Regions from separate parts of the Enterococcus sp. S86.2 genome, predicted to be linked through region 2. Evidence: predicted binding sites of a transcription regulator. Region 2 holds the regulator's gene; the other holds the start of a gene.
The links. The regulator CtsR, encoded in region 2, represses protease genes until heat stress. The targets are predictions, from matches to a motif close to TTGGTCAAAAAAGGTCAAANA.
Positions count from the first base shown of each region.

Region 1: clpB (ATP-dependent chaperone ClpB) is a predicted target of CtsR. The motif match lies at 2,179-2,199, and genes of this name have one in related genera.

Region 1 is NZ_CM206813.1:1,631,825-1,641,583, reverse strand. Features, by position in the region: gene AC6R0T_RS07655 (SpaA isopeptide-forming pilin-related protein) at 1-177, shown strand, start outside; gene AC6R0T_RS07650 (pilin N-terminal domain-containing protein) at 179-1,597, shown strand; gene AC6R0T_RS07645 (hypothetical protein) at 1,702-2,121, shown strand; gene clpB (ATP-dependent chaperone ClpB) at 2,323-4,929, shown strand; gene AC6R0T_RS07635 (hypothetical protein) at 5,084-5,539, shown strand; gene AC6R0T_RS07630 (GNAT family N-acetyltransferase) at 5,711-6,931, opposite strand; gene lepA (translation elongation factor 4) at 7,104-8,939, shown strand; gene AC6R0T_RS07620 (FAD-dependent oxidoreductase) at 9,114-9,759, opposite strand, start outside.
Region 2 is NZ_CM206813.1:2,751,365-2,761,123, reverse strand. Features, by position in the region: rRNA gene AC6R0T_RS13175 (23S ribosomal RNA) at 1-2,598, shown strand, start outside; rRNA gene rrf (5S ribosomal RNA) at 2,677-2,792, shown strand; tRNA gene AC6R0T_RS13165 (tRNA-Val) at 2,801-2,873, shown strand; tRNA gene AC6R0T_RS13160 (tRNA-Lys) at 2,877-2,949, shown strand; tRNA gene AC6R0T_RS13155 (tRNA-Leu) at 2,960-3,041, shown strand; tRNA gene AC6R0T_RS13150 (tRNA-Thr) at 3,048-3,120, shown strand; tRNA gene AC6R0T_RS13145 (tRNA-Gly) at 3,131-3,202, shown strand; tRNA gene AC6R0T_RS13140 (tRNA-Leu) at 3,223-3,308, shown strand; tRNA gene AC6R0T_RS13135 (tRNA-Arg) at 3,319-3,392, shown strand; tRNA gene AC6R0T_RS13130 (tRNA-Pro) at 3,412-3,485, shown strand; tRNA gene AC6R0T_RS13125 (tRNA-Arg) at 3,557-3,630, shown strand; gene AC6R0T_RS13120 (CtsR family transcriptional regulator) at 4,039-4,506, shown strand; gene AC6R0T_RS13115 (ATP-dependent Clp protease ATP-binding subunit) at 4,512-7,010, shown strand; gene AC6R0T_RS13110 (peptidase U32 family protein) at 7,266-8,189, shown strand; gene AC6R0T_RS13105 (peptidase U32 family protein) at 8,351-9,595, shown strand.

The sequences.
Region 1 (9,759 bases), 1.1 Mb from region 2:
GGAGATACAAATAAAAACACAATTGAATTGACAGCAAAAAATACCCCAGAAGGTAGCTTGCCAACAACTGGTGGTCAAGGTATTAAGAAATTTATGACACTCTCGCTAGTAGTTCTGGCAATTGTCGGAGGATTAGGCGCCTTTTATGTTTATCGTAATAAGAAAGGAGGCGCTTAAAATGAAAAAGATTATGACAAGCATACTAGCACTGTTACTGCTATTACCTTTAGTCTTTACTTTTACTAGTAATGGCGAAACTATCGTAGAGGCCGCCGATAATCCTGAAGAAGTGACAATTTATTTGCACAAACGAATTTTCCGTGATCTTCGTTGGAAAAATAATAAAGAGCTGGAAGATTGGGAGTATCAAAATGATGGTCTGCAAATTGTGGGTGAACAATTAACAGAGCAAGATAATACGTTACTAGAAAATTCACTACCGTTAAATGGTGCGATGTTTGATATTTACGATGCAACCCCTTGGTATAAAGATGTCAAAGAAAAAGGGCAACTGCCAAATGGAGTCAAAGTTTCTTCTCAAAAAGATTTCGTTGACTACATCGCAACTTTAGCCCGAAAAGAAGCAATTAAAATGGCGGAGGAGTCAAAATTAACTAAAGTAAACGCTCAAGCGATTGTTTCACAAAAAACGGAAATGCCTGATGGCCGGACGTTAGAAGGGATTGCAACATTCCCTAAATTACCAGTTAAAAGTGGTGATGAAGAGACAGCCTATTTGATTCTTGAAACAGGTCTGACAGAGAAAAAAGATTTAAATGTGGATATGGAAAAATTAGGCCGACCACTTTTAATCACCTTGCCAATTTATGTCAATAACGAAAGTCTAACGCAAATTCATCTTTATCCTAAAAATGTGGGCTATGTCCGTGATCCGTACTTCTTTAAATTTGGGCAACAAGCAAATGGTGAAGACCTAGGACCAATTGCCGGCGCAAAATTTGCAATATATCGTGAAGAGGATGGTAAGAAACTTTATCTGGACATGAGCGATGTTAATGACTTGAAGAACAAATGGGTGGAATCAGAAGATCCGCTCCATGACGATCGTGTTAATATTTTTGAGTCTGATAAAGATGGGTTGGTAAATACAGGTGCACGCTTTTTACCATCGGGAACCTTCTACTTTGAGGAATTGGAGAGTGCTGAAGGGTTTGTAATCGGCAATAAAGAAAAACGAATCAAAATTGAAGTTCCAGAATCTTGGTACGATGAAGATGGCAATTACTTACCAGTATTAATTGATGGACAACCAATGTTGGAAAATCCAGACGGTGAAGTTCCAGCTAAAGCGATGGAAGAAAAAACGCCTCGTGTCTATAATACGCAAGAAGAACCACCAACTGAATCTAGTGCCACTACACCAAGTGAACCAGCATCAACACCAGCAGAACCAACGAGAACTCGTGGTCGACTACCACAAACACTTGGCGAGTTGGTTGACACCGTTGCAACAACAGCGCGACGGATGTTACCAAAAACCAACGAAGGCAAAGCAGCCTTCTCATTATTCGGCGTTATATTAGCCGGTGGTGCAGTATTCTTATGGAAAAAGAAAAACGATAAAGACGATAAATAGCATACTGCAAAAAGATCGGAGGAATTTTCCTCCGATTTTTTTTGACATTATCTTTATTTTTTTCGTTGTTAAAGTGAGGGGAAGTGATCGAGGTGTATTTAGTCGTGAGTCCAAATCAATTAGGTTATTTTAAAGCAGAGACAACGGCAAGACGTTTGAAAGTTTTTCTAAAAGAAACCAAAGATGAAAGACGCTTTTTAACGTATTTACGTTTTATTGATGTTTGCAGTAAATTGTTTGTTAAGATAGCGCCTTTACGTCTTGAACTATATCAAGCAGAAGTTATTGCGATTTATCAAAATAAGCATTGGAACCACTTTATGATTGCTCATTTACATTATTTTCGAGCGCTTTTTTCAAATATTCAATGGTTTTATATGCTGCAAAAATTACGGCAATTTCAGCGACTGCTTCTCATTGCACAAATAGGGGAAAAGGCCATTCCTCATTTAGCCGAAATGATTGTTCCAGCGAGCACAAGTTTAAATAAAAATGGCTTGCAAGTGGTCTATGATTCCAGTTAGAAAGATCGGTCATTTTGTTAGTATTTCATAAATAATTTGCTAAATTTGAGAGCATTTTGTTTGACCATTACTGACCAAAGGCGTATTATTATATTGTGAGTAAAGGAACAATACTACGACATTCGTGCCAAAAAGGTGAGATAGTAGTATGATAAAAGTAGTTGAGCTCACAGTAAATTAATACTTTAGGAGGAATGGCAAATGAATATTGAAAAAATGACGACAACCTTACAAGAAGCTATCGCAGAAGCACAGCAAGTTGCGGTAACACGTCATCATCAAGAAATCGACATTGCTCATTTATGGAAAATTTTCTTACAACCAAATCATTTTGGACGTAATTTTTATACGGATGCTGGTGTGGATGTTGCATCTTTTGAAAGAGAAGTCGATCAGGCAATTGATGAATATCCAAGTGTAGCTGGTGGAAATGTAGCTTATGGTCAAAGCATGAGCCAAAATTTATTTAATCTATTAAATGAAGCAGACCAATTACGGGAAAGTTTCGGAGACGAATTTTTAGCCACTGAAATCGTAATTTTAGCATTAATGAAATTAAAAAATTATCGTTTGACGAAATATTTGGTGAACCAAGGAATTACGGAAAAAGAATTGCGCCACAATATTGAAGTAATGCGCGGAGGAGAAAAAGTGACCTCAAAAAATCAAGAAGAACAATATAAAGCATTGGAAAAATACGGTGTCGATTTAGTGCAACAAGTTAAAGCTGGTAAGATGGATCCTATTATTGGACGGGATGAAGAAATTCGTGATGTCATTCGGATTTTATCACGAAAAACAAAAAATAATCCTGTTTTAATCGGTGAGCCTGGGGTTGGTAAAACGGCTATCGTAGAAGGACTAGCCCAACGGATTGTGCGCAAAGATGTTCCAGAAAATTTAAAGGATAAAACGATTTTTTCTCTTGATATGGGTTCATTAATTGCCGGCGCTAAATTCCGTGGCGAATTTGAAGAGCGACTAAAAGCGGTTTTAAAAGAAGTGAAAAAAGCAGATGGGCGCATTATTCTTTTTATTGATGAAATTCACAACATCGTGGGGGCTGGCAAGACCGAAGGCAGCATGGATGCCGGAAACTTATTAAAGCCGATGCTTGCCCGTGGTGAATTGCATATGATTGGTGCTACAACATTAGATGAATATCGGCAATATATGGAAAAAGATAAGGCGCTAGAACGCCGGTTCCAAAAAGTTTTAGTCGCTGAACCAACAGTGGAAGATACGATCTCGATTTTACGGGGACTAAAAGAAAGATTTGAAATTCACCATAGCGTTAATATTCACGATAATGCTTTAGTTGCTGCTGCGACACTTTCTGATCGTTATATTACCGATCGATTTTTACCAGATAAAGCGATTGACTTAGTCGATGAAGCAAGTGCGACAATTCGTGTGGAAATGAATTCTATGCCGACAGAATTAGACCAAGTAACCAGACGTTTAATGCAACTTGAAATTGAAGAAGCAGCGTTGAAAAAAGAAAGCGATGACGCATCGAAAAAACGTTTAGAAATTTTGCAAGCAGAGTTGGCTGAACTTAGAGAAGAAGCAAACGCCATGAAGATGCAATGGGAAACTGAAAAAGAAGAAGTGAACCAGATTACCAATAAACGTTCTGAAATCGATAAGGCTAAGCATGAATTAGAAGATGCTGAAAATAATTATGACTTAGAACGTGCAGCCGTGCTCCGTCATGGAACCATTCCTCAATTAGAAAAGGAATTGGAAACACTAGAGGAAAAAGGGACCGACGATCATGTGCGCTTAGTGCAAGAATCGGTTACAGAAGAAGAAATTGCTGCTGTTGTCGGTCGTATGACCGGAATTCCCGTAACGAAATTAGTTGAAGGAGAACGGGAAAAACTAATGAAGCTAAACGAAACACTGCATAAACGGGTCATTGGTCAAGATGAGGCCGTCAATGCGGTAAGTGATGCGGTAATTCGTTCTCGTGCGGGTTTACAAGATCCCAATCGTCCATTAGGTTCTTTCTTGTTCTTAGGACCAACCGGCGTTGGTAAAACAGAATTAGCAAAAGCGTTAGCTGAAAACTTGTTTGATTCAGAAGACCATATGGTGCGAATTGACATGAGTGAATACATGGAAAAGCATGCGGTCTCACGTTTGGTTGGTGCACCTCCAGGCTATGTCGGCTATGAAGAAGGTGGCCAATTAACAGAAGCTGTTCGTCGCAATCCCTATACCATTGTTCTTCTAGATGAAATAGAAAAAGCACATCCGGATGTCTTTAATATTTTATTACAAGTTTTAGACGATGGTCGCTTGACGGATTCAAAAGGACGGGTAGTAGACTTTAAAAATACAGTCATGATTATGACAAGTAACATCGGTTCACAGTTTTTATTAGAAGGTGTGACAGAAGAAGGCACGATTAAAGAAGATGTGAAAGAGCAAGTCATGAATTTATTACGGGGCCACTTCAAACCAGAATTCTTAAATCGGATTGACGATACAATCTTATTTACACCACTAAGCCTTGAAGACGTAAAAGGAATTGTCGATAAAATAATCGCACAATTGTCCAAGCGCTTAGAAGATCAAGAAATCGTCCTAGAAATTAATGAAGCTGCCAAAGTTTGGATTGCTGAAAATGCATATGAACCAGCATATGGTGCGCGGCCTTTGCGACGCTTTATTACCCGTGAGGTGGAAACGCCACTGGCTAAAGAAATTGTGTCTGGTCGAGTTTTGCCAAAGACCAAAGTCACTATCAGTCTTTTAAATGACCAATTGGTTTTTCAAAATGAAGCAATGGCAGAAAAATAAGAAAAAAGATAAATTGTGTTAAATGGAAAGTGTCATTTACAAAAAGGGAACCAGACTGTGATGTCTGGTTTTTTTTTTGTAGGTGACGAATTACTAGGTGAAAAATCCATTCTCCACTATAATTAGAAAAAAGAGGATAAAAGGAGATAGTCAAATGGAAATAAAAACGCAGATTGTACCAGAAGTGTTGTTGTTAGAAAAAGAACAAGAAATCGATGCGGAGGATTTTGGTACAGCATTGGCAGATGCCTATGAAGAAATGGCGACAGCCCTTCTTAGTGCCGGTGTGGCAGTCAAAGGAGAACCTTTCGTTCATTATTTAGCAGTCGAAAGTAAAGGTGAAATTCACACTGACCCTTTAAAAGTCGGATTTTGTTTGCCAATTGAAAAAGAATTTTCTGTTGCATCATCTTTAAAAATCAGAAAACGGCCAGCTTTTAATGCTGCCGTAGCCAGCTTTTTAGAAGATGATAACGATAGTGAATTAATTTATCGCTTGCTTTTAGAAGAAATAGAAAAAGAAAAAGGCACATTTACCTATGAAAGCTATGAGTATTATGAAGAAGTTGCAGGAAAAGCAGAAACCATTATTCAATTACCCTATCTGTAAAATCGATAAGAGTAAAAGTTGCCCAGTGTAAAATGCATCTGTAATTTGCAAATGGACCTGTGATAAGCTGATAAGCCTATCACAGGTCCATTATTACAAATTAAAAGGGTTCCATAAGTAGCAGATTACGTTTATTTTATTAGCGTAAATAAGTACCACGTATTTTTTTGTTTAGAAATAATCACTAAAGTAAGCTTCCATGTCGGGGATAATTTGTTCTAATAAATGAATTGTTTTCTTGCTAGCGGCTTGTAGACGTTCAATGCGGTATAAATAAGAAGCGCGGCGATAATTCATTAAAAGACAGCTTAAAGTTTGAATATCAATTGTGACACTTGGTCCTATAGCAACACCTTTTTGAATTACAACTTCATCATCTTTGCCCATAACAGAAAAAGTATCATTGTTCCAATCCGCAATGGGATCGGTCACGACAAAGTGAAAAGCACCGTCAAAAGATTCAAAAGGAAATCTTTTTAAAAACTCTGCAACATCCACAATTCTAGCCATGTAATAAGGTTCGATTGTTTCCGTAATTTGACTATCTTCTAGTAAAAAGGCCAATGGTTCGTTTTTATAAATGTCTCCTTTTACCCAATAAACCATCGAAAAATGCGCAGAAATAAAATTCCATAAGCCGTTGCGAGCTTCTTGATTTAAATAAAACATCTCTTTAACATGAAAAATTTCTTCGGCGACCCAATAAAATAAAACGCCCGTTGGCTTACCAGCGCCGTCATAATAAATTGCGGCAGTCCGTTCCTCTTCATTTTCATAACGCCAGTATTCTTCCCAATGAAAATGACTGCGTTTTAAAGCACCATGATTTTGCTTGGCAAAAGTATCGTAAACAGCAAAAACATCGGGATGATCTACATTTTGACGTTCTACCATTCCAGGGACATCTACTTGTTTGGGTAATTGGGTGTCACGAATTTTAAACGTCAATTTGTCTGACATAATTTCCCAACCTTTACGGCGATAGTAGGGGATGTTATAAGGATAAAGGTAAGAAATCCATTGTTTATCTTCGCGCATTGTTTCCAGTGCTTTTTTCACTAAATCTTGCATTAGCCCGTGACCGGCATATTCTGGATAGGTGCCAACACCTGTGATGCCTCCCATTTTGTATGCAGCACCATGAATATTTACTTCACAAGGATAAATGGCAATTTGAGAGATCAACTGCTCTTTGTGAAACCAGCCAAATACTTTTGATAACTCTAAAATCGGCTTTTTTGATTTGATCATTTCTTTTTTACTATCAAAGCCGCTTTCTTCAATATCTGATTCTGTGATTTGAAAAACATAACTTAATAACTCGTTAAATTGATCAACATCTTTTTCTTCCACCGGTAGAATTTGTAATTCGTCGCGAAAGTGTTCCTCCATAATTTCAACTCCAATTTTTGTTCTTAGTTTTAGTATAACAAAGATTGGCAAATTTGTTGTTTTTGAGATGGGGAAAACTCTTTAAATATCTAAGTTTCGTTGGTATAATGAAAAGGCTGAAGTTAGCAGACCGCAGGGATTTTGTCGCGGTAATAAAGAAATGAGGGTATATATGAATCTAGCAGAAATGAAAAAAAGACAGGAAATGATTCGGAATTTCTCCATCATTGCCCATATTGACCACGGAAAATCCACGTTGGCAGACCGTATTTTAGAGCAAACCCATACGGTGACGAGTCGGGAAATGCAAGATCAATTGCTAGACTCAATGGATTTGGAAAGAGAACGTGGTATAACGATTAAATTAAATGCCGTTGAATTAAATTACACAGCCAAAGACGGTCAAACGTATATTTTCCACTTGATTGACACGCCCGGACACGTCGATTTTACTTACGAAGTTTCCCGCAGTTTAGCTGCTTGTGAAGGTGCTGTTTTAGTAGTCGATGCCGCACAAGGGATTGAAGCGCAAACTTTGGCCAATGTTTATTTGGCATTAGATAATGACTTGGAGATTTTACCGGTTATTAATAAAATCGATTTACCTGCTGCTGATCCAGAACGCGTGCGTCAAGAAATTGAAGATGTTATCGGTATTGATGCCAGTGAAGCAGTTTTGGCTTCAGCCAAAGCCGGCATTGGCATTGAAGAAATTTTAGAGCAAGTCGTTGAATATGTTCCTGCCCCAAGTGGCGATTTAAACGCACCATTAAAAGCGTTGATTTTTGACTCGATTTACGATTCATATCGTGGGGTCGTTTTAAATGTGCGGGTAATGGACGGTGTTGTTAAACCAGGAGATAAAATTCAATTAATGAGTAACGGTAAAACATTTGATGTAACAGAAGTCGGGGTCTTTTCACCAAAAGCGATTGCCCGAGATTATTTAATGGTAGGAGACGTAGGGTATATCACCGCAGCAATTAAGACCGTACAAGATACCCGGGTTGGTGATACGGTTACCTTAGCGAAAAATCCTGCCACTCAAGCTTTAGAAGGCTATCGTAAGATGAACCCAATGGTATTTTGTGGGTTGTATCCAATTGATACGTCACGTTACAACGATTTGCGAGAAGCGTTGGAAAAATTGCAATTAAATGATGCTGCCTTACAATTTGAACCCGAAACTTCACAAGCTTTAGGTTTTGGTTTCCGTTGCGGATTTTTGGGCTTATTACACATGGATGTTATCCAAGAACGTTTGGAAAGAGAATTCAATTTAGAGTTGATTACGACAGCGCCTTCTGTTATTTATCACGTCAATAAAACAGATGGCACTCAAGTTATTGTCGATAACCCGGCTGATTTTCCAGATCCTGTCACCATTCAAAGTGTGGAAGAACCTTATGTGAAAGCCCAAATTATGGTACCAAATGATTATGTTGGTGCAGTGATGGAATTATCACAAAGAAAACGTGGTGATTTTGTCACGATGGATTATTTGGATGATTATCGGGTTAATGTCGTTTATGAAATTCCATTGTCTGAAATTGTCTTTGACTTTTTTGATAAGTTGAAATCCAGCACCAAAGGATATGCCTCATTAGATTATGAAATGTCTGGTTACCGCACAAGTAAGCTAGTGAAGATGGATATCTTATTGAACGCTGAAAAAGTCGATGCCTTAAGCTTCATTGTTCACCGTGACTTTGCCTTCGAACGTGGGAAAGCCATCGTTGAAAAACTGAAAAAATTAATTCCTCGTCAACAATTTGAAGTGCCAGTTCAGGCTGCAATCGGACAAAAAATTGTTGCGCGGTCAGATATTAAAGCACTCCGCAAAAACGTATTGGCCAAATGTTACGGCGGGGACGTCTCCCGAAAACGTAAATTATTGGAAAAACAAAAAGAAGGTAAAAAACGAATGAAACAAATTGGTTCTGTCGAAGTCCCACAAGAAGCCTTCATGGCTGTTTTGAAAATGGACGAGGATGAACCGAAGAAATAGCTTGGGATTTTTTTAAAAAAATCGAATTAGAAAGATTATTTTTGTGAAATTTCTGTTGATACTTCGCCCAATTAAATTTGGGCGAAGTTTTTTTTGGTTAGATTTAAATGTTAGTAATTAAATCTTTCCGTTTTAAAAAGACAGAAGTGAGGAAATTTCAAATTTTTAGTTTTTTTATTTGACGGGGGCGACTGCCTCTAAAAAAATTTCATTTATGAAATTTTGATCAGCTGACAGCAAAGGTGCATAGTAATATTCATTGTTAACAAGATTTTCAATCTTTTTTTTATCTGCGGTAAACTGTGTAAATATATTGATTAAAGAAACTAATTTCTCCTCAGTTGTGATTAATTGGGCGCCAAGTAAAACATGACTGGTCGTATCATAAATAATTTTAATTTTTAGTAAAAAATCTGTTTTTGGGTAAATAGGTGAGTAATAGTTAAACGTTTTAGTTACTTCAGTTACAGCGATTCCTAGTAAAATGGATTCTTCGTAAGTTATACCACAGCTAGCTAAAAATAAATTGAAAATTTTAGTTGCAATGGTTCGCTGAGAAGGTTTATTGATCGTAATATTGTGCTTTGTTATATGAAACGCTGCAATTCGTGCAGTCCGATGGGCCATTGAAATCAAAGGAAGATAAGCGCGATCTATTTCTGGTCCAAAGGGAATTTTTACTAAATCTCCAATAGCATAAATATCCGGACAATTAGTTTGCATATAATCGTTAACTAGAATGGAGTTATCAGCATCAAGGTAAATTTCTTTTGGAATTATAGTGATATTGGGTCTTGGATTTAAAGCCAAGACGGCTGAG
Region 2 (9,759 bases):
AGTTCTTTCAGATAGTCGAATGACTTGGAAAAGTCAGTCAAAGAGGGTAAAAACCCCGTAGGCGAAATTTGGAAGGCACCTAGGAGGATCCTGAGTACGGCGGAACACGAGGAATTCCGTCGGAATCCGGGAGGACCATCTCCCAAGGCTAAATACTCCCTAGTGACCGATAGTGAACCAGTACCGTGAGGGAAAGGTGAAAAGCACCCCGGAAGGGGAGTGAAATAGATCCTGAAACCGTGTGCCTACAACAAGTTAGAGCCCGTTAATGGGTGATAGCGTGCCTTTTGTAGAATGAACCGGCGAGTTACGATTGCATGCGAGGTTAAGTTGAAGAGACGGAGCCGCAGCGAAAGCGAGTCTGAATAGGGCGAATGAGTATGTAGTCGTAGACCCGAAACCATGTGATCTACCCATGTCCAGGTTGAAGGTGCGGTAAAACGCACTGGAGGACCGAACCCACGTACGTTGAAAAGTGCGGGGATGAGGTGTGGGTAGCGGAGAAATTCCAAACGAACTTGGAGATAGCTGGTTCTCTCCGAAATAGCTTTAGGGCTAGCGTCGAAGTTAAGAATGATGGAGGTAGAGCACTGTTTGGACTAGGGGCCCATCTCGGGTTACCGAATTCAGATAAACTCCGAATGCCATTCATTTATATTCGGCAGTCAGACTGTGAGTGATAAGATCCATAGTCGAAAGGGAAACAGCCCAGACCACCAGCTAAGGTCCCAAAATGTATGTTAAGTGGAAAAGGATGTGGGGTTGCACAGACAACTAGGATGTTGGCTCAGAAGCAGCCACCATTTAAAGAGTGCGTAATAGCTCACTAGTCGAGTGACCCTGCGCCGAAAATGTACCGGGGCTAAACATACTACCGAAGCTGTGGAGTACACCGAAGGTGTATTGGTAGGAGAGCGTTCTAAGGGCGTTGAAGGTAGATCGTGAGGACTGCTGGAGCGCTTAGAAGTGAGAATGCCGGTATGAGTAGCGAAAGACAGGTGAGAATCCTGTCCACCGAATGACTAAGGTTTCCTGGGGAAGGCTCGTCCGCCCAGGGTTAGTCGGGACCTAAGCCGAGGCCGATAGGCGTAGGCGATGGACAACAGGTTGATATTCCTGTACCCGTTGTATTTGTTTGAGCAATGGAGGGACGCAGGAGGCTAAGAAGTGCAGACTGATGGATATGTCTGTTCAAGCAGTAAGTCTTGAGATGAGTCAAATGCTTATTTCTATAAGGACAAGCTGTGATGAGGAGGGAAATAATAGTACCGAAGCTTCTGATGTCACACTGCCGAGAAAAGCTTCTAGTGAGAAGACAACGGCCCGTACCGCAAACCGACACAGGTAGTCGAGGAGAGAATCCTAAGGTGAGCGAGAGAACTCTCGTTAAGGAACTCGGCAAAATGACCCCGTAACTTCGGGAGAAGGGGTGCTGACCGCAAGGTCAGCCGCAGTGAATAGGCCCAAGCGACTGTTTATCAAAAACACAGGTCTCTGCAAAATCGAAAGATGAAGTATAGGGGCTGACGCCTGCCCGGTGCTGGAAGGTTAAGAGGAGTGCTTAGCGTAAGCGAAGGTACGAATTGAAGCCCCAGTAAACGGCGGCCGTAACTATAACGGTCCTAAGGTAGCGAAATTCCTTGTCGGGTAAGTTCCGACCCGCACGAAAGGCGTAACGATTTGGGCACTGTCTCAACGAGAGACTCGGTGAAATTTTAGTACCTGTGAAGATGCAGGTTACCCGCGACAGGACGGAAAGACCCCATGGAGCTTTACTGTAGTTTGATATTGAGTGTCTGTACCACATGTACAGGATAGGTAGGAGCCGTAGAGATCGGGACGCTAGTTTCGAAGGAGGCAATGGTGGGATACTACCCTTGTGTTATGGCCACTCTAACCCGCACCACTAATCGTGGTGGGAGACAGTGTCAGATGGGCAGTTTGACTGGGGCGGTCGCCTCCTAAAAGGTAACGGAGGCGCCCAAAGGTTCCCTCAGAATGGTTGGAAATCATTCGCAGAGTGTAAAGGCAGAAGGGAGCTTGACTGCGAGACTTACAAGTCGAGCAGGGACGAAAGTCGGGCTTAGTGATCCGGTGGTTCCGCATGGAAGGGCCATCGCTCAACGGATAAAAGCTACCCTGGGGATAACAGGCTTATCTCCCCCAAGAGTCCACATCGACGGGGAGGTTTGGCACCTCGATGTCGGCTCGTCGCATCCTGGGGCTGTAGTCGGTCCCAAGGGTTGGGCTGTTCGCCCATTAAAGCGGCACGCGAGCTGGGTTCAGAACGTCGTGAGACAGTTCGGTCCCTATCCGTCGCGGGCGTTGGAAATTTGAGAGGAGCTGTCCTTAGTACGAGAGGACCGGGATGGACTTACCGCTGGTGTACCAGTTGTCTCGCCAGAGGCATCGCTGGGTAGCTATGTAGGGAAGGGATAAACGCTGAAAGCATCTAAGTGTGAAGCCCACCTCAAGATGAGATTTCCCATTTCTTAAAGAAAGTAAGATCCCTGAGAGAAGATCAGGTAGATAGGTCAGGAGTGGAAGTACAGTGATGTATGGAGCGGACTGATACTAATCGATCGAGGGCTTAACCAAAGTAAAAGAAAACTCGGAAGAGTTTTGAAAAACTTCAAGATCCAGTTTTGAGTGAATGAAATTCACTTAATTAAATAGTGTGGTGGCGATAGCGAGAAGGATACACCTGTAACCATGCCGAACACAGAAGTTAAGCTTCTTAGCGCCGATTGTAGTGAAGGGTTTCCCTTTGTGAGAGTAGGACGTCGCCACGCGAACTTATGGGGGTTTAGCTCAGCTGGGAGAGCATCTGCCTTACAAGCAGAGGGTCAGCGGTTCGAACCCGTTAACCCCCATATGAGCCGTTAGCTCAGTTGGTAGAGCATCTGACTTTTAATCAGAGGGTCACAGGTTCGAGCCCTGTACGGCTCATAAGAAATATGCGGGTGTGGCGGAATTGGCAGACGCACCAGATTTAGGATCTGGCGCCTTACGGCGTGGGGGTTCAAGTCCCTTCACCCGCATAAAAGGCCGGCTTAGCTCAGTTGGTAGAGCATCTGATTTGTAATCAGAGGGTCGAGGGTTCAAGTCCTTTAGCCGGCATCAAAACCATGCGGAAATAGCTCAGTGGTAGAGCACCACCTTGCCAAGGTGGGGGTCGCGGGTTCGAACCCCGTTTTCCGCTTTACTTTAAAAAGTAAAAAAGCCGGGGTGGCGGAACTGGCAGACGCACAGGACTTAAAATCCTGCGGTGAGTGATCACCGTACCGGTTCGATTCCGGTCCTCGGCATTAGAAAGATGCGCCCATAGCTCAACTGGATAGAGTGTTTGACTACGGATCAAAAGGTTAGGGGTTCGACTCCTCTTGGGCGCGTAGTCTTTTTATTTTTTATCGGGAAGTAGCTCAGCTTGGTAGAGCACTTGGTTTGGGACCAAGGGGTCGCAGGTTCGAATCCTGTCTTCCCGATTTTTTTATTTTAGGCTTTATTTCTAAATGAATTTAAGCTATAATGTTGTCAGACTTAATTTAATATTTATGCGCCCATAGCTCAACTGGATAGAGTGTTTGACTACGGATCAAAAGGTTAGGGGTTCGACTCCTCTTGGGCGCGTCTTAACGAAATCATATTAAGGATTTCGTTTTTTTGTATATCAAAATAGTTCTATCAAGGACAAAATTTTATTAGCTACGATAAAAAAATTATATGATTTTGTTTTAAAAAATAGACAAGCTAGTAAATTATTCAGTGAATTGTAAGGAAAAATAGTATGTGATTAGTTCAAATTAATGTATGAATATTCATTGTGTTAGATTTTTTACTTTTGTGAAAGTTGCGGTAAAATAGAGAAGTAACTTTTATTTCCTATAAAAAAGTTACGAAGCAGTTCGTGTGTACGTGTTTTATTTTTTCTTCCGCTAATTCTTAAAGGAATGTTGTGATTCAGTCATGTTCCTTTAATTATCCAGCTAAGTTGGGTATAATTAAGGTCAGAATTAGTCAAGGGAGGGAAATCGCATTATGAGTCGTCACAACACTTCTGATTTAATTGAAGCTTATTTGAAAAAAATTTTGGAAGATAGCGAAATGATTGAAATCCGTCGCACCGAGATGGCTGATTTATTCAACTGTGTACCATCCCAAATTAATTATGTCATTAATACGCGTTTCACAATTCAACGGGGCTATGTTGTTGAAAGTAAGCGCGGTGGCGGTGGCTATATTAGAATTGAAAAAATCAAAATTTCTGACAATCATCGCTTTTTAGAGCAAGTAGATCAACTTTTTGTCGATACACTGGGAGAAAAAGATGCTTTAGCCATTATTCAAAAGCTATACGAAGAAGATATTTTAACCAAAACAGAAGGTAATTTAATTTTAGCGGCTTTGGCTAAAAGTACGCTGGGACGTTTTAAAAATGAAAATGAAATTCGAGCTGGCATGTTACATGCAGTGCTAGAGCGATTAAGTTATGAGGATAGGAAGTGAGTCAGATGGATGAATTATTTACAGAAAAAGCCAAGGCGGTCTTGACGATTGCCCAAGAAGAAGCAAAAACTTTCAAACATCAGTCAGTCGGTTCAGAACATCTACTGTTGGCTTTGATTATTGAACAAGATGGTATTGCTGGAAAAGTGTTACGGGAAATGAGCGTTACTGAAACAGATGTTAGAGAAGAAATTGAGCATTTAACTGGCTATGGCACGATGAAATCTTATCCGGCTGGAGTTTACTTACCGTATTCACCACGGGCAAAACAAATTTTTGCCTATGCAGGTGACGAAGCAAAACGCTTAGGCGCTCCGAATATTGGCACAGAGCATTTACTACTGGGACTTTTACGCGATGATGAAATTCTTGCTTCTCGCATCATGGTCAACCTTGGTTTGAGCTTAGCTAGAATGCGCCAACTTTTGAAAAAGAAAATGGGCGTAAGTGAAAGCAAGGCACCCAATAACGGGTTAGGAGGACGCCGCAGACAAGCGCCTCAGGGTACAAAAGGCATGCAGCAAGGTACGCCGACGCTAGACGGCTTAGCTCGGGATTTAACGAAGCTTGCCAGAGAAAACCGCCTCGATCCCGTGGTAGGCCGCAGTAAAGAAGTAAAACGTCTGATTCAAATCCTCTCGCGCAGAACGAAAAATAATCCTGTTTTAGTGGGGGAACCTGGTGTTGGGAAAACAGCTATTGCAGAAGGTTTAGCGCAACAGATTGTACGGGGCGAAGTTCCGGAAGATATGCAGCAAAAACGTTTGATGATGCTGGATATGGGTTCTCTTGTAGCGGGTACGAAATATCGTGGTGAATTTGAAGACCGGATGAAAAAAATCATTGATGAAATTTATCATGACGGGCAAATTATCTTATTCATCGACGAGCTGCATACTTTGATTGGTGCCGGCGGAGCTGAAGGGGCCATTGATGCTTCCAATATTTTGAAACCGGCTTTAGCTCGTGGCGAGTTACAAACAATTGGTGCCACCACGCTAGATGAATATCAAAAGTATATTGAAAAAGATTCTGCATTGGAACGTCGTTTTGCTCGTGTGCAAGTCGATGAGCCAACGCCAGAAGAGGCCGAAGAGATCTTAAGAGGCTTGCGTCCTCGTTACGAAGAACATCATGGTGTTGAAATCTCTGATGAAGCATTACATGCGGCTGTCCAGTTGTCTGTTCGCTATATCAATTCGCGGCAGTTACCAGATAAGGCAATTGATTTAATGGATGAGTCTTCAGCAAAAGTACGTTTGGATAAAGCAGATGAACCTTCTGAAATTATCGGTTTGCAAGAAGACATTGCAAATCTGATGAGTGAAAAAGAAGAAGCAATTCAAAATCAAAACTTTGAAGCGGCAGCTCGTTTACGCCAAAAAGAGAAAAAGTTAAGTCAACGTTTGGCAGAATTAGCCTTTGCGGAAACAAAAGAAGCCTCTGGTTTTGCTGACCGTGTGACAGCAGAAGATGTCGCAACTGTCGTTTCTCAGTGGACAGGTGTACCGTTGCAACAAATGGAGAAAAAAGAAAGCGAACGCCTCCTAGATTTAGAAAAAATTCTCCATCAACGGGTAGTGGGCCAAGAAGAAGCAGTTAAAGCTGTCGCGCGTTCGATTCGTCGCGCTAGAAGTGGCTTGAAAGATCCAAATCGTCCAATTGGTTCCTTCATGTTTTTAGGACCAACTGGTGTTGGGAAAACCGAATTGGCCAAAACGCTAGCAGAAGCGATGTTTGGCAGTGAAGATGCACTGATTCGCGTAGACATGTCAGAGTTTATGGAAAAATACAGTACGAGCCGTCTGATTGGTTCTCCTCCAGGTTATGTCGGGTATGACGAAGGTGGACAATTAACAGAGAAGGTTCGTTCTAAACCATATTCTGTTATCTTGTTGGATGAAGTTGAAAAAGCGCATCCAGATGTCTTTAATATTTTATTACAAGTATTAGACGATGGGCATTTGACCGACTCAAAAGGACGTAAAGTTGATTTTCGTAATACGATTTTGATTATGACCTCCAATATTGGGGCTACGCAAATTCGTGAAGAAAAAAATGTTGGTTTTAACGTAACGGATTTAACAAAAGATCATGGGGCTATGCAAAAACGTATTTTAGAAGAATTGAAAAAAGCTTTTCGCCCTGAATTTTTAAACCGAATTGATGAAACAGTTGTCTTCCGTTCATTAGGAGAAGCTGAAATTCAACAAATCGTGAAAATCATGAGTAAATCCATTATAAAACGCTTAGCCGAACAAGATATTCAATTGAAAATCACACCTGCTGCCAATGAAGTTATCGGTAAAGCTGGTTTTGATCCAGAATATGGCGCTCGTCCAATCAGAAGAGCACTGCAAAAAGAAGTGGAAGATCGTTTATCTGAAGCGTTATTATCTGGCCAAATTCATTTGGGGGATAATGTTACAATCGGTGCTAAAAAAGGGAAAATCACCTTAACAGTAAAAGAACCTACTGAAGGGAAAAAATTGCAAAACGTTTAAAAATGCGGCCTCCAAATGTTAGTAATTTTCTAACATTTGGGGGTTTTTGTGTTCAGTTCTCTTTTAACGATTTTTTGGCAAAGTTTTGTTTTATCCATTTTACTTTCGGGGGATAAATTACCAGACTTATTAGCGTTCTGTTGTATTTTTAAAATCCAATCAGGAAATCTTCTAAAAATAGTAGGATTTTTGATTGCTACTTCTAAAATTCCACACCCTGTGATAAGATAATTGAGTTATCAAAGGGGGAAGAAGATGATTGAATTAGTCACAACGGTAGCCTCTGTTGACCAAGCCGAAAAATTACTAGCAGCTGGTGTGGACACCATCTACTTTGGGGAAGAAACGTTTGGTTTGCGGTTACCTTATTCATTTTCACGCAAAGAACAAAGGCAATTAGTAAATTTAGCCCATGCTGCCGGGAAAAAAGCAGCAATTGCCGTCAATGGCATTATGCATCCGGAAAAAATGAAGTTAGTACCGGAGTATTTAGCTTTTGTAAAAGAAAGTGGTGCCGATCAAATTGTGGTGGGAGATCCTGGTGTCGTCTATGTGATGACGCAAAATGAAAACTTGGCGACGCCTTTTATATATGATGGGGAAACCTTAGTGACCAGTGCGCGTCAAATTAATTTTTGGAGTAAAAAAGGTGCTGTTGGGGCTGTTTTAGCCAGAGAAGTGCCTTTTGCGGAAATGGTAGAAATGGCGCCACAATTAACGGTACCGGCGGAAGTTTTAGTTTACGGTGCAACCTGTATCCATCAATCAAAACGGCCACTTTTACAAAATTATTATAATTATACGCAGCAAGATGAGCGTACAAGTCGTGAACGCGATTTGTTCTTATCGGAACCAAAAAAACCAGAAACCCATTACTCAATCTTTGAAGATAGTCATGGGACGCATATTTTTGCTGATAATGATTTGGATTTGATGAAAGAAGTAGGACAGTTGGCCCAAACTGGTTTTACAACGTGGAAACTGGATGGATTGTTTACCGATGAAGCCAATTTTGTTGCCATTGCCGAATTATTTGTGGCCGCTAAGGCAGCCATCTTAGCTGGGACGTGGGACGAAGCACAAGCTGCAGCATTAGATGAAAAACTGCAGACCTTGCATCCTGAAAAGCGCGGATTAGACACTGGTTTTTATTATTTAGATCCAAAAGCGATTCGCTAAAAAGCAAGCGAAACTATTTACGATAAATGAAGTAAAAAAGGCCAGAAAGTTCAACAATAAGTAAAACCAGTGATAAGCAAAATGGCTTACACTGTTTTTGCCTTATTGCTCACTTTCTAAGCGAGCCTTTTTCACATCTAAAGCAGGAGTGACAAAAAGACATGACAAAGAGAGTCTTGAAGCGGCCGGAGGTTTTGGCTCCGGCGGGAACTTTGGAAAAATTGAAAACGGCGATTCATTATGGCGCCGATGCTGTTTATATTGGCGGGAACGCGTATGGTTTGCGAAGCCGCGCGGGGAATTTTAGTTATGAAGAAATGGCAGAAGGTGTAGCTTTTGCTAAAGAACACAATGCCAAAGTATACGTAGCGGCCAATATGGTTACCCATGAAGGGAATCAAGAAGGTGCGGGAGAATTTTTCCGCGAGTTGCGGGATGTCGGAATTAGTGCGGTGATCGTGTCTGATCCGGCATTGATTGAAATTTGTGCAACAGAAGCGCCGGGTCTTCCGATTCACCTTTCAACGCAAGCCTCTGCCACAAATTTTGAGACATTGGAATTTTGGAAAAATGAAGGCTTAGAGCGGGTCGTTTTAGCACGGGAAGTTTCAATGGCAGAAGTTGCTGAAATTCGCAAAAATACTGAAATTGAGATTGAAGCCTTTATTCACGGGGCAATGTGTATTTCATATTCAGGCCGGTGTACATTATCGAACCATATGTCCATGCGGGATGCCAATCGCGGCGGCTGTTCACAATCTTGTCGCTGGAAATATGAATTATACGATATGCCCTTTGGTACAGAGCAACACCGCAGTTTAACGGATAAAGGAAATGTAAATGAAGAATTTTCCATGAGTGCTGTCGATATGACGATGATTGAGCACATTCCAGATTTAATTGAAAACGGCGTGGATAGTTTAAAAATTGAAGGGCGCATGAAATCTATTCACTATGTTTCCACCGTTTCAAACGTGTACAAAGCGGCGGTGGACAGCTATATTGCAGATCCAGAAAATTATGTTTGCAAACAAGAGTGGATCGACGAACTATGGAAAGTGGCACAACGAGAGCTTGCAACGGGTTTTTATTACCATACACCAACGGAAAATGAACAGCTCTTTGGCCCAAGACGTAAAATTCCGCAATATCAGTTTGTCGGCGAAGTCATGGCCTATGATCCTACAACAAAAATTGCTACGATTCGCCAACGAAATCACTTTTCTGTCGGGGATGAAATTGAATTTTATTCACCAGGCTTTAAACATTTTGAACAATCAGTGGCATGGATGAAAAATGATGAAGGGGAAATGATCGACCGGGCCCCAAATCCGATGATGATTTTAACGATGCCTGTTGCCCAAGCTGTTGCGGTGGGGGATATGATTCGTAAGAAGAAGGATTAGGAAATAGGATAAAAGACAAGGCAGGTTATTTTGCTTGGCGGGAAAAATATCAGAAGCTTGACTTTGGTGTATTTTCCGCAAAGCAAAATTTCAGCTTATTGTGAATAAAACTAGTTCAACAATAGAAAAACTCCAGTCTAAATGGATGACTGTCACTAAGGTAG